Regions from separate parts of the Shewanella sediminis HAW-EB3 genome, predicted to be linked through region 3. Evidence: predicted binding sites of a transcription regulator. Region 3 holds the regulator's gene; each other region holds the start of a gene.
What was found. Region 3 encodes MetJ, which represses methionine synthesis genes. Its sites were predicted from a motif close to TAGACGTCTAGACGTCTA; they were not measured.
Positions count from the first base shown of each region.

Region 1 (3,289 bases), 1.6 Mb from region 3:
TGATGAATTTACCGCTATTGAGATCCATGGCTTATCCTTTTCTGTTACTGAATCTTGTTGATATTTTGCTGTATCAATTCACTCTATCGAATAGGTGATATCAATACAAATACCAGTCTTGGCTTTCCTGTGTGGTATAGCGGGCGAAGTATAATGGCCCTCAGCTTAATAGGAACTTAATTGAGCTCATGCTACAACCCCGCTAACTTTCAGGCATAAAAAAACCGCCCAAAGGCGGCTTCTTAACTGTTAGCTCAACGCTGACTATAGCTTAATGCTGATTAGAGCTTAGCATCGGCTCTAAGGGCTTCGGCTTTATCGGTGCGTTCCCACGGGAACTCATTGCGACCGAAGTGACCGTATGCTGCCGTTGACTGGTAGATAGGACGAGCCAAATCTAACATCTCAGTCAGGCCATAAGGGCGCAGGTCGAAATGCTGACGAACGAGAGCGATTAGCGCCTCTTCAGAAACTTTGCCGGTACCGAATGTTTCGATACTGATAGAAGTCGGCTCAGCTACGCCGATAGCGTAAGAGACCTGTAGTTCACAACGATCGGCAAGGCCGGCAGCAACGATGTTCTTCGCTACATAACGGGCTGCGTACGCGGCACTACGGTCAACTTTAGAAGGATCTTTACCAGAGAATGCGCCGCCACCGTGACGAGCCATGCCGCCGTAGGTATCAACGATAATCTTACGACCCGTAAGACCACAATCACCCATAGGACCGCCGATAACGAAACGACCGGTAGGGTTGATAAAGTACTTAGTATCTTTGTTCAACCATTGCGCCGGAAGAACTGGCTTGATGATAGTTTCCATCACGCCTTCGATCAGATCGGCTTGGCTAACACTGTCACAATGTTGAGTCGACAGTACGATAGCGTCGATGCCAACAATCTTGTGGTCTTCGTAGGCAAACGTTACCTGGCTTTTTGCATCGGGGCGCAACCAAGGCAGTGTCTTAGCTTTACGAACTTCAGACTGACGTTTAACCAATGCGTGAGCATAGGTGATAGGGGCAGGCATTAGCAGCTCAGTCTCATTGTTGGCATAACCAAACATTAGACCCTGGTCACCGGCACCTTGTTCTTTAGGATCTGCGCGATCAACACCTTGGTTGATGTCAGGCGATTGCTTACCAATGGCATTTAATACAGCACAAGAATCGGCATCGAAGCCCATGTCTGAGTGAGTGTAGCCAATTTCGCGAACCGTCTTACGGGTGATCTCTTCGATATCAACCCAGGCTGAAGTAGTGACTTCACCACCAACCATGACCATGCCGGTCTTTACGTATGTTTCACACGCAACACGAGCCTTTGGATCTTGCTCTAGGATTGCGTCTAGTACCGCATCAGAAATCTGATCGGCGATTTTATCAGGATGACCTTCTGAGACCGACTCAGAGGTAAACAGGTGCTTTGCCATGGTGGTAAATCTCGTCGTTAAACAATATGAAGTGTGTAGAAGTATCTACATCTAGACGGCCATTTTAGTTGAAAACAGATCGGATGACACCCTTTTCGATAAATTTTGTGGAGTAAGGCTCAGTATTCCTGTCATAAGCTCAGGATAACTTGGGCATCTGTTTTTATTATCTCTTTGTTATTTAAGTGGTTGTTCATTTTTTGCTTGGCTGTCTATTAATCATAAACTTTGTTTGTGATTACCTATTCAATTTTTCGAGTAAAAGAGATCCGATGACTTTTCACTCAACGTCCTGAAAAAAAAGCTAACAGTTTGTTGTTACGGTATTAATTCACCTTAGTTTTACTGACTACGATTAAGAAAGTGTTGAATATTTTCGATATGAGCGAATTTTAATTGCGTCACACAGCCTAGTAGGGGAAAATATGCGTCCACAATTGCCCGCAACCCCCCAATAATAAGCAGGAGAGAGCATGTCATCTCGCAAAGAACTCGCAAACGCTATCCGCGCATTAACTATGGATGCCGTTCAGAAAGCCAAATCTGGTCACCCAGGTGCACCAATGGGGATGGCGGATATTGCTGAAGTGCTATGGAATGATTTCCTTAAGCACAACCCAAACAACCCTGAATGGGTTGATCGCGACCGTTTCATTCTATCAAACGGCCACGGCTCAATGCTTATCTACTCTTTGCTTCACCTTACGGGTTATGCATTGCCAATCGAAGAGCTGCAAAACTTCCGTCAACTTCACTCTAAAACGCCTGGTCACCCGGAATATGGTTACACACCGGGTGTTGAAACGACGACAGGTCCATTAGGCGCCGGTATCAGTAACGCTGTAGGTATGGCTATTGCTGAGAAGACATTGGCTGCTCAGTTTAACCGCCCGGGTCACGACATCGTCGATCACTTCACCTATTGCTTCCTTGGCGATGGCTGTTTGATGGAAGGTATCTCCCACGAAGCCTGTTCACTGGCCGGCACTTTAGGTCTGGGTAAGCTGGTCGCATTTTGGGATGACAACGGTATCTCTATCGACGGACACGTCGAAGGTTGGTTCACCGATGACACGCCTAAGCGTTTCGAATCATATGGCTGGCATGTGATTGCTAACGTCGATGGCCACGATAGTGATGCTATCCGCGCGGCGATCGAAGAAGCTAAATCTGTTACCGATAAGCCAACAATGATCTGCTGTAAGACAACAATTGGTTTTGGTTCACCAAACAAGTCTGGTAGCCACGATTGTCACGGCGCACCATTAGGCGATGCTGAAATCCAAGCGACTCGTGAGTTCCTTGGCTGGGAGCATGGCGCATTTGAAATCCCTGAAAATGTTTATACGGGTTGGGATGCAAAAGATATTGGCGCGACCAGAGAGTCTGCGTGGAATGAAAAGCTAGCCTCATATAAGGCTGAATTCCCTGAATTGGCCAGTGAATATGAACGTCGTGTTATTACCGGCGAGCTCCCTGCTGATTTCGAAACGAAGGCACAAGCTTTCATTCAAGAGTGTCAGGATAAAGCGGAAGGCATTGCCAGCCGCAAAGCATCACAAAATGCTATCGCAACATTCGGAGCTATCTTACCTGAAATGTTAGGCGGATCGGCTGACCTGGCAGGGTCTAACCTGACACTTTGGTCTGGTTCTAAAGGTATTCAAGATGACGCCGCGGGTAACTACATCTATTACGGTGTACGTGAATTCGGTATGAGCGGCATCATGAATGGTGTATCACTGCACGGTGGTTTCATCAACTTCGGTGCGACCTTCATGATGTTTATGGAATACGCTCGTAACGCGGTACGTATGTCTGCGCTGATGGGCATTCAAAACATCTTCGTCTATACC
Region 1 covers NC_009831.1:1,037,942-1,041,230, forward strand. The annotation lists gene SSED_RS04495 (glucosaminidase domain-containing protein) at 1-28, opposite strand, end outside; gene metK (methionine adenosyltransferase) at 282-1,433, opposite strand; gene tkt (transketolase) at 1,907-3,289, shown strand, end outside.
Region 1: the regulator MetJ is predicted to act here: its motif matches at 1,478-1,495, upstream of metK (methionine adenosyltransferase).

Region 2 (3,289 bases), 400 kb from region 3:
GAATAAACTTCTCCTCACCCTCTTTAAGGGAGATGGAGTTGACGATGCCTTTACCCTGAATACACTTGAGGCCCGCTTCGATCACCTCCCACTTCGAGGAGTCGATCATGATAGGCACACGTGAGATGTCGGGCTCGGAGGCGATAAGGTTGAGAAATTTGTGCATCATCTCGACGCCGTCGAGCATGCCTTCATCCATGTTGATATCGATGATCTGTGCGCCGTTCTCCACCTGATCACGGGCGACAGAGAGCGCCTCCTCATATTCGCCGGTCTTGATCAGCCGCAGAAACTTGGCCGAGCCGGTGACGTTGGTGCGTTCACCCACGTTCAGAAACAGCGAGTTGGCATCTATGGTGAGCGGCTCGAGGCCTGACAGACGGCAGGCCACCGGGATGTCGGGCAGGGCGCGCGCCGGGTGTTTGATGACGGCTTCGCGGATCGCGCGGATATGGTCGGGCGTGGTGCCGCAGCAGCCGCCGACGATATTTAAAAATCCCTCTTCGGCCCACTGGCCTATGACTTCGGCCATCTCGGCGGGCGTCTCGTCGTAGCCACCAAACTCGTTCGGCAGGCCCGCATTGGGGTGCGCCGAGACATAACACTCGGATATTTTCGATAGCTCTTCGACGTAGGCACGCAGCTCTTTCGGGCCCAGTGCACAGTTAAGGCCGATAGACAGCGGCTTTACATGGCGCAGCGAGTTGTAGAAGGCCTCGGTTGTCTGGCCTGTCAGGGTGCGACCCGACGCATCTGTGATGGTGCCTGAGATCATGATAGGCAGGCGCGTACCTAAGTTCTCGAACACGGTTTCGATGGCAAACAGTGCGGCCTTGGCGTTCAGGGTATCGAAGATGGTTTCCACCATGATGATATCCGAGCCACCTTCGATAAGCGCATCGATAGACTCGATATAGGCCTCGACCAGCTCGTCGAAGCTGACATTACGAAAGCCGGGGTCATTTACATCGGGGCTGATGGAGCAGGTGCGGTTGGTCGGGCCTAATACGCCGGCCACATAGCAGGCACGGCCTGTCTCGGCTTCAACCTCATCGGCCGCTTCGCGGGCAAGGCGGGCGCCATTCAGATTGATCTCTGCCGAGAGCTCCTGCATGTCGTAATCGGCCATAGCGATGCGGGTCGCGTTGAAGGTGTTGGTTTCGATAATGTCGGCACCGGCGAGCAGGTAATCTTTGTGGATCTGCTTGATGGCGGCGCTCTGAGTGAGCACTAACAGGTCGTTGTTGCCTTTGACGTCGCAGGGCCACTCGTTGAAGCGCTCGCCACGAAAGTCGGCCTCTTCAAACTTGCGGTCCTGGATCATGGTGCCCATGGCGCCGTCGAGGATCAGGATACTGTCTTTTAGCTGTTGGCTGATCTGTGGGCCAATATCTCTTATTTTTTTTGAGTTACTTAGGGTGCCAGTGGCCATAAATTCTACCTGCCTTCGAATACGAGTTTTAGATGTTTATACGTATAGACGTCTATAATAGAACAGACTCACACGATAGTCGAGTCGACTTTTTAAGCCCGTAACCGGCTCGGAACTCCCCTATAGATTAGCCCTTTCAGTACGGATTTTTCCACTCTTTGTGGCTCTGAACTATGCTTTAGAAAGACCCTTTGCTGGAGATACCATGGTGTGGAGGAAAATCAATAATCAGCCTGCTTTCAGAATATTAACTTTGGTGTTGGCCTTTTTTATAACGTCCTGGCCTGTCTCAACTTATTTCACTCTGAGCCTGTCGACCATGTTGCTTAGTATTACACTGATCTGGTTGTGTTTAATTCTGTTCTTGTTTGCTTTGGTTAAGTAGGTTTAGTCAGTGAACAACGTTGACAGTCAGCCCCTCGTCCCGTTTATTGTAAGTTGCAGACCTGCATCTTCTGCATATAACGCTATAGGCGGGAGTAGCTTATGATGAGCGCCTCCAGCCTTCTGCTGGTGATATTTTCCTATGTGGCCCTGCTGTATATGCTGGCGTCATGGGCCGAGTCCGGCAGTGAACGGGCCAGGAAGCTGACAACCAGTGCCGCAGTTTATGCGCTGTCACTCGCCATCTTTTGTACCAGTTGGACCTTCTTTGGTAGTGTCGGTTTCGCTACCCGTTCCAGCATATTGATGCTCTCTATCTATCTTGGGCCGACACTCTTGATGATCGTTATCTGGCCCTTGATGCAGCGAGTGTTGCTGATAAAACAGATCTACAGGGTTACCAGCATCGCCGACTTCCTTTCGGCCCGATTCAACCGCAGTATCTTCCTTGCCGGCCTCGCCGCGACCGTCGCCATGGTGGGGATCGTTCCCTATCTGGCGCTGCAACTCAAAGCGATAAACACCGCCATCGATCTCGTCCTGGAGACCGAAGACGGTGTTGCGGCCAATGAGATTGCCTGGCTGGTCTGGTTGGGCGTCGCCCTGTTTACCATTATCTTCGGTATTCGACATCTGGATCCCACCGAGAGGCACCCGGGCATGATGCTGGCGCTCGCTGTCGAGGGAATGGTTAAATTGCTGGCCATGCTGTCTGTGGGGGTGTTTGTCGGTTTTGTGATGTTTGATTCTCCACTGGTCATCCTCGAGCTGCTTGAACAGAAGATGCCCGAGGCGGCTCAGGGGATGTCATCCAAGCCCGAGTTTGTCACCTGGGTCAGTTATCTGCTGCTCGCAGGTTCCGCCTTTATGTTACTGCCACGCCAGTTTCATGTCATGGTGGTTGAAAATCCCGATGTGAAACATATTAAGAAGGTGCAGTGGTGGCTGCCCATCTATCTGATATTAATGACTATTTTTATCACGCCTATAGCCGCTGCGGGTATGTTACTGCTTGGTCCGGAAACGGCGGATAGTTATATGCTATCCCTGCCTATGCTTGCCGGGCAGGATCTGCTCACCCTATTCGTATTTATCGGCGGTTTCTCTGCCTCTATGGCCATGTTGATGGTGTCCGGCATGACGCTCTCCACCATGTTCAGTAACCATTTAGTCCTGCCTCTGCTGCAGTGGAGTAATCCGGGTAGCGGCTTGAAAAGGTACCTGCTTCAGTCCAGGTGGCTGGCGGTGTTTATTGTGCTGGGGGCGGGACAGATGTTCTACCTCTATCTGGGTGAGTCATACATGTTAGTGAACATGGGCATGATCTCCTTCGCCGCCGTATTGCAATTTCTCCCCTTAGTGATTGCCGGACTCTATTGGCCTAAGGTCACCGCAAAGGGGGCCTCTGCGGGCTTGATGGTGGGCTTTATTGTGTGGGCATACTGCCTGCTACTGCCCGCGATAATGAAGAGT
Region 2 covers NC_009831.1:4,548,214-4,551,502, reverse strand. The annotation lists gene metH (methionine synthase) at 1-1,432, opposite strand, end outside; gene SSED_RS19540 (ATP-binding protein) at 1,919-3,289, shown strand, end outside.
Region 2: the regulator MetJ is predicted to act here: its motif matches at 1,470-1,487, upstream of metH (methionine synthase).

Region 3 (3,289 bases):
TGCTCTTACCCGCGGCGGAGACTACGACAAGATCGTCGCTATTGCCGTGAGTGAGAAGGATATGAGCCACACGGCGGTAACAGTCAGCGTCCGCCAGACTGGAACCACCAAATTTATGCAAATGACAACGTGCCATTTCAAACTCCTATTAACAAGCTAATGCCGCTGCAAGTCCTGCCTGTATATCAGCAACTAAATCATCTGCATCTTCAATACCTACAGAAAGACGGATAAGGGTATCTTTCACCCCAGCTTCGGCTCGAGCCTCAGGCTCCATTGCTCTATGGGTCATTGTCGCAGGAACCGCGACTAAACTCTCTACGCCACCTAAACTTTCTGCGACGGAGAACACGCTAAGTTGCTCGAGGAAGGCCACTAACTCGGCTTCTCCCCCCTTAAGCTCGAAACTTAACATTGCGCCGAAGCCTTTTTGTTGTTTCGCGGCGATCTCATGACCGGGGTGATCCTTAAGGCCCGGATAATAAACTTTATCGACGACACTACTCGCTGTCAGCGTATCCAGTACTCTTTGGGCGTTCGCCTGATGCTCTCGAATACGTACGGCAAGGGTACGAATACCACGTAACGTCAGATAGCTATCGAACGCCGAGCCGGTCAGGCCTAAGGTATTTGACCACCAGTGCAATAACTCCCCTAACTCCTCGTCTTTAGCTACCACGGCGCCGCCAACCACATCACTGTGTCCATTTATATATTTGGTCGTAGAGTGGATAACGATATCCGCACCGAGCAGCAGAGGTTGCTGCAAGATAGGCGAAAGGAACGTGTTGTCTACCACTACGAGAGCATCGACTGCATGACTCGCCTTCGCGATAGCCTCGATATCGACCACGCGCAGCAGTGGGTTTGAGGGTGTCTCGAGCCAAACCATCTTAGGGTTTTGCGCTATAGCATCTTGTAGGGCTAACTCATCGGTCTGATCGACAACAGCCAACTTAAACTGGCCCTTCTTCGCTAAGTTGGTAAACAAGCGGTAGCTACCGCCATAGCAGTCATGGGGAACCACTAACAGATCATCGGGGCCCAACAGACTCGTCACCAGAGTAATTGCCGCCATCCCGGTACAGGTCACGACACCCGTTGCTCCCTTTTCTAATCCGGCGATAGCATCTCCAAGGATTGAGCGGGTCGGATTCCCCGAGCGACTATAATCAAAATCTCTGGGATTCTTGTGCCCGTCGAAAGAGTAATTAGTAGAAAGGTAGATTGGTGGTACGACCGCACCATACTGAGTATCAGACTCAATCCCTTGACGGACTGCAATTGTGGCTAACTTACGTTCGGTCATCTACATCTCCTAAACTATTTACTGAACATCATACTTCATTTCAATTGACACAAATAGATGTCTGGACGTCTAAATGTACCTAAGCTAAAAGCCATCGTCAACAACTTATAGCCATTTAGACGTCCAAACATATAGAAATCTATTTGCAATTGTCGCAAATAAGAGGCAATAATTTGACTGTACAAATTAAAGGGTTAAAATCTGCCCCGAATTTTGAATTTACAGGTGAGTCAATGACTGAGTGGAATGGCGATTATATCAGCCCATATGCTGAACACGGCAAGAAGAATGAACAGGTAAAGAAGATTACCGTGTCAATTCCCTTGAAAGTGCTTAAGGTTCTGACTGATGAGCGTACTCGTCGTCAGGTCAATAACCTGCGCCACGCAACTAACAGTGAACTCCTGTGTGAAGCATTCTTGCATGCCTATACCGGTCAGCCGTTGCCAAATGATGAAGATCTGTCTAAAGATAAACCTGACAGTATTCCGGCAGAGGTGAAACGCTTGATGGATGAGATGGGAATTGAGTGGGAAGATGTAGAGTAACCTTTACTCTTGTTCAGTCAATTTCAGGGATCGCTATGCGATCCCTGTTTGTTTCAGCCGCTCACGATTTCAGATAAATTATTCTTCAGCAACTAAACAGGATTAACCGAGAGAAGATGCAGTGCTTTCAATAATCGACCCAACCAGCTTACTCTTAGCCTCGATCATCATCTTCTTCGGTGCCCTCACCCAAAGCCTTATCGGTTTCGGTCTTGCTGTCGTGGCAACCCCCTTGCTCTATCTCGTCGATCCACAACTGGTGCCTGCTCCCGTTATTGTTATGGGGTTTTCTATCTCATTGCTGACACTCTTCAGAGAGCGTAGCTCTCTGGAATTTAACGGATTGCAATATGCTCTTCTCGGCCGTATTCCGGGCGGTTTTCTTGGGGCAGCTTTACTGATATTTGCCCCTCAGCCCGTTCTGGGGCTGGCAATAGCCGGAATCGTCGCCTCAGCCGTTATTCTCAGTCTGATGAAGTTCAACTTAAAGGTTAATCGAAAAAGTTTATTTGCCGCAGGATTCGTATCCGGAATATTCGGTAACATCGCCGCCATCGGCGGGCCGCCAATGGCAATATTGCTTTCGGGCAAAGATGCCAGCCAGTTTCGCGCCGCTCTATCGGCCTTCTTTATCTTTAGCTCTACGATCGCACTGGCGATCTTAGCCATAACCGGATTATTAACTATCGAACACCTATGGCTGTCACTGATGTTATTGCCTGGGGTGATATTAGGCTATCTGGTCTCGGGACGTCTGGTTGGCCATATCGATAAGAATAAAACCAAAAAAATGACCCTGCTACTCTGCTCGGTGAGTGCCTTACTGTTGACGATAAAGTCGATAGCAGAGCTTTAAAAATGATAAGAGGTTTTCAGTACACCGCCGATGGCGTCATCGCTGCTGACCATACCTGTGAAATCGAGAGAGAATACCTGGCCAAGTTCGACTCCGGTTCCCAATGAATAGACACTTGCCCTATTGTCCTTCATATCATGACGATAACCCAAACGCAGTGCCAACCAATCCGTCGCTCGCACCTCCCCTTTGAATCGCCAGTACTGGGTACCCACAGTTTCATCGAAACGTTTAATAGGGTTAAGGTCAATATCCGTCGTAAAAGTCAGACGATTCCAGTCATAGGCGACACCAGCCGCAAATTTGGGATCGACTCGATAGCTAAGCGTTTTGCCTTGAGACTCTACCGCCTCCAACTCTTTGCTTATCAGGTCTCGCCCGGACATGGCAACGACTAACCCCTCCACAGGCTCCATTGCAACACCGATATCCAGATTGAATGTGGTTTCATCACTTCGATAACTGGCATCATCTAACTCTCTAGGCTCAAAGCTATTGATAACCGCTTCATAATTATAGGTATCGATCTTTTGCAGTTTTGGAGAAACACCAACAGATATCGGCATATTTACAATT
Region 3 covers NC_009831.1:4,950,495-4,953,783, forward strand. The annotation lists gene SSED_RS21065 (bifunctional aspartate kinase/homoserine dehydrogenase II) at 1-136, opposite strand, end outside; gene metB (cystathionine gamma-synthase) at 149-1,309, opposite strand; gene metJ (met regulon transcriptional regulator MetJ) at 1,543-1,857, shown strand; gene SSED_RS21080 (sulfite exporter TauE/SafE family protein) at 1,979-2,713, shown strand; gene traF (conjugal transfer protein TraF) at 2,710-3,289, opposite strand, start outside.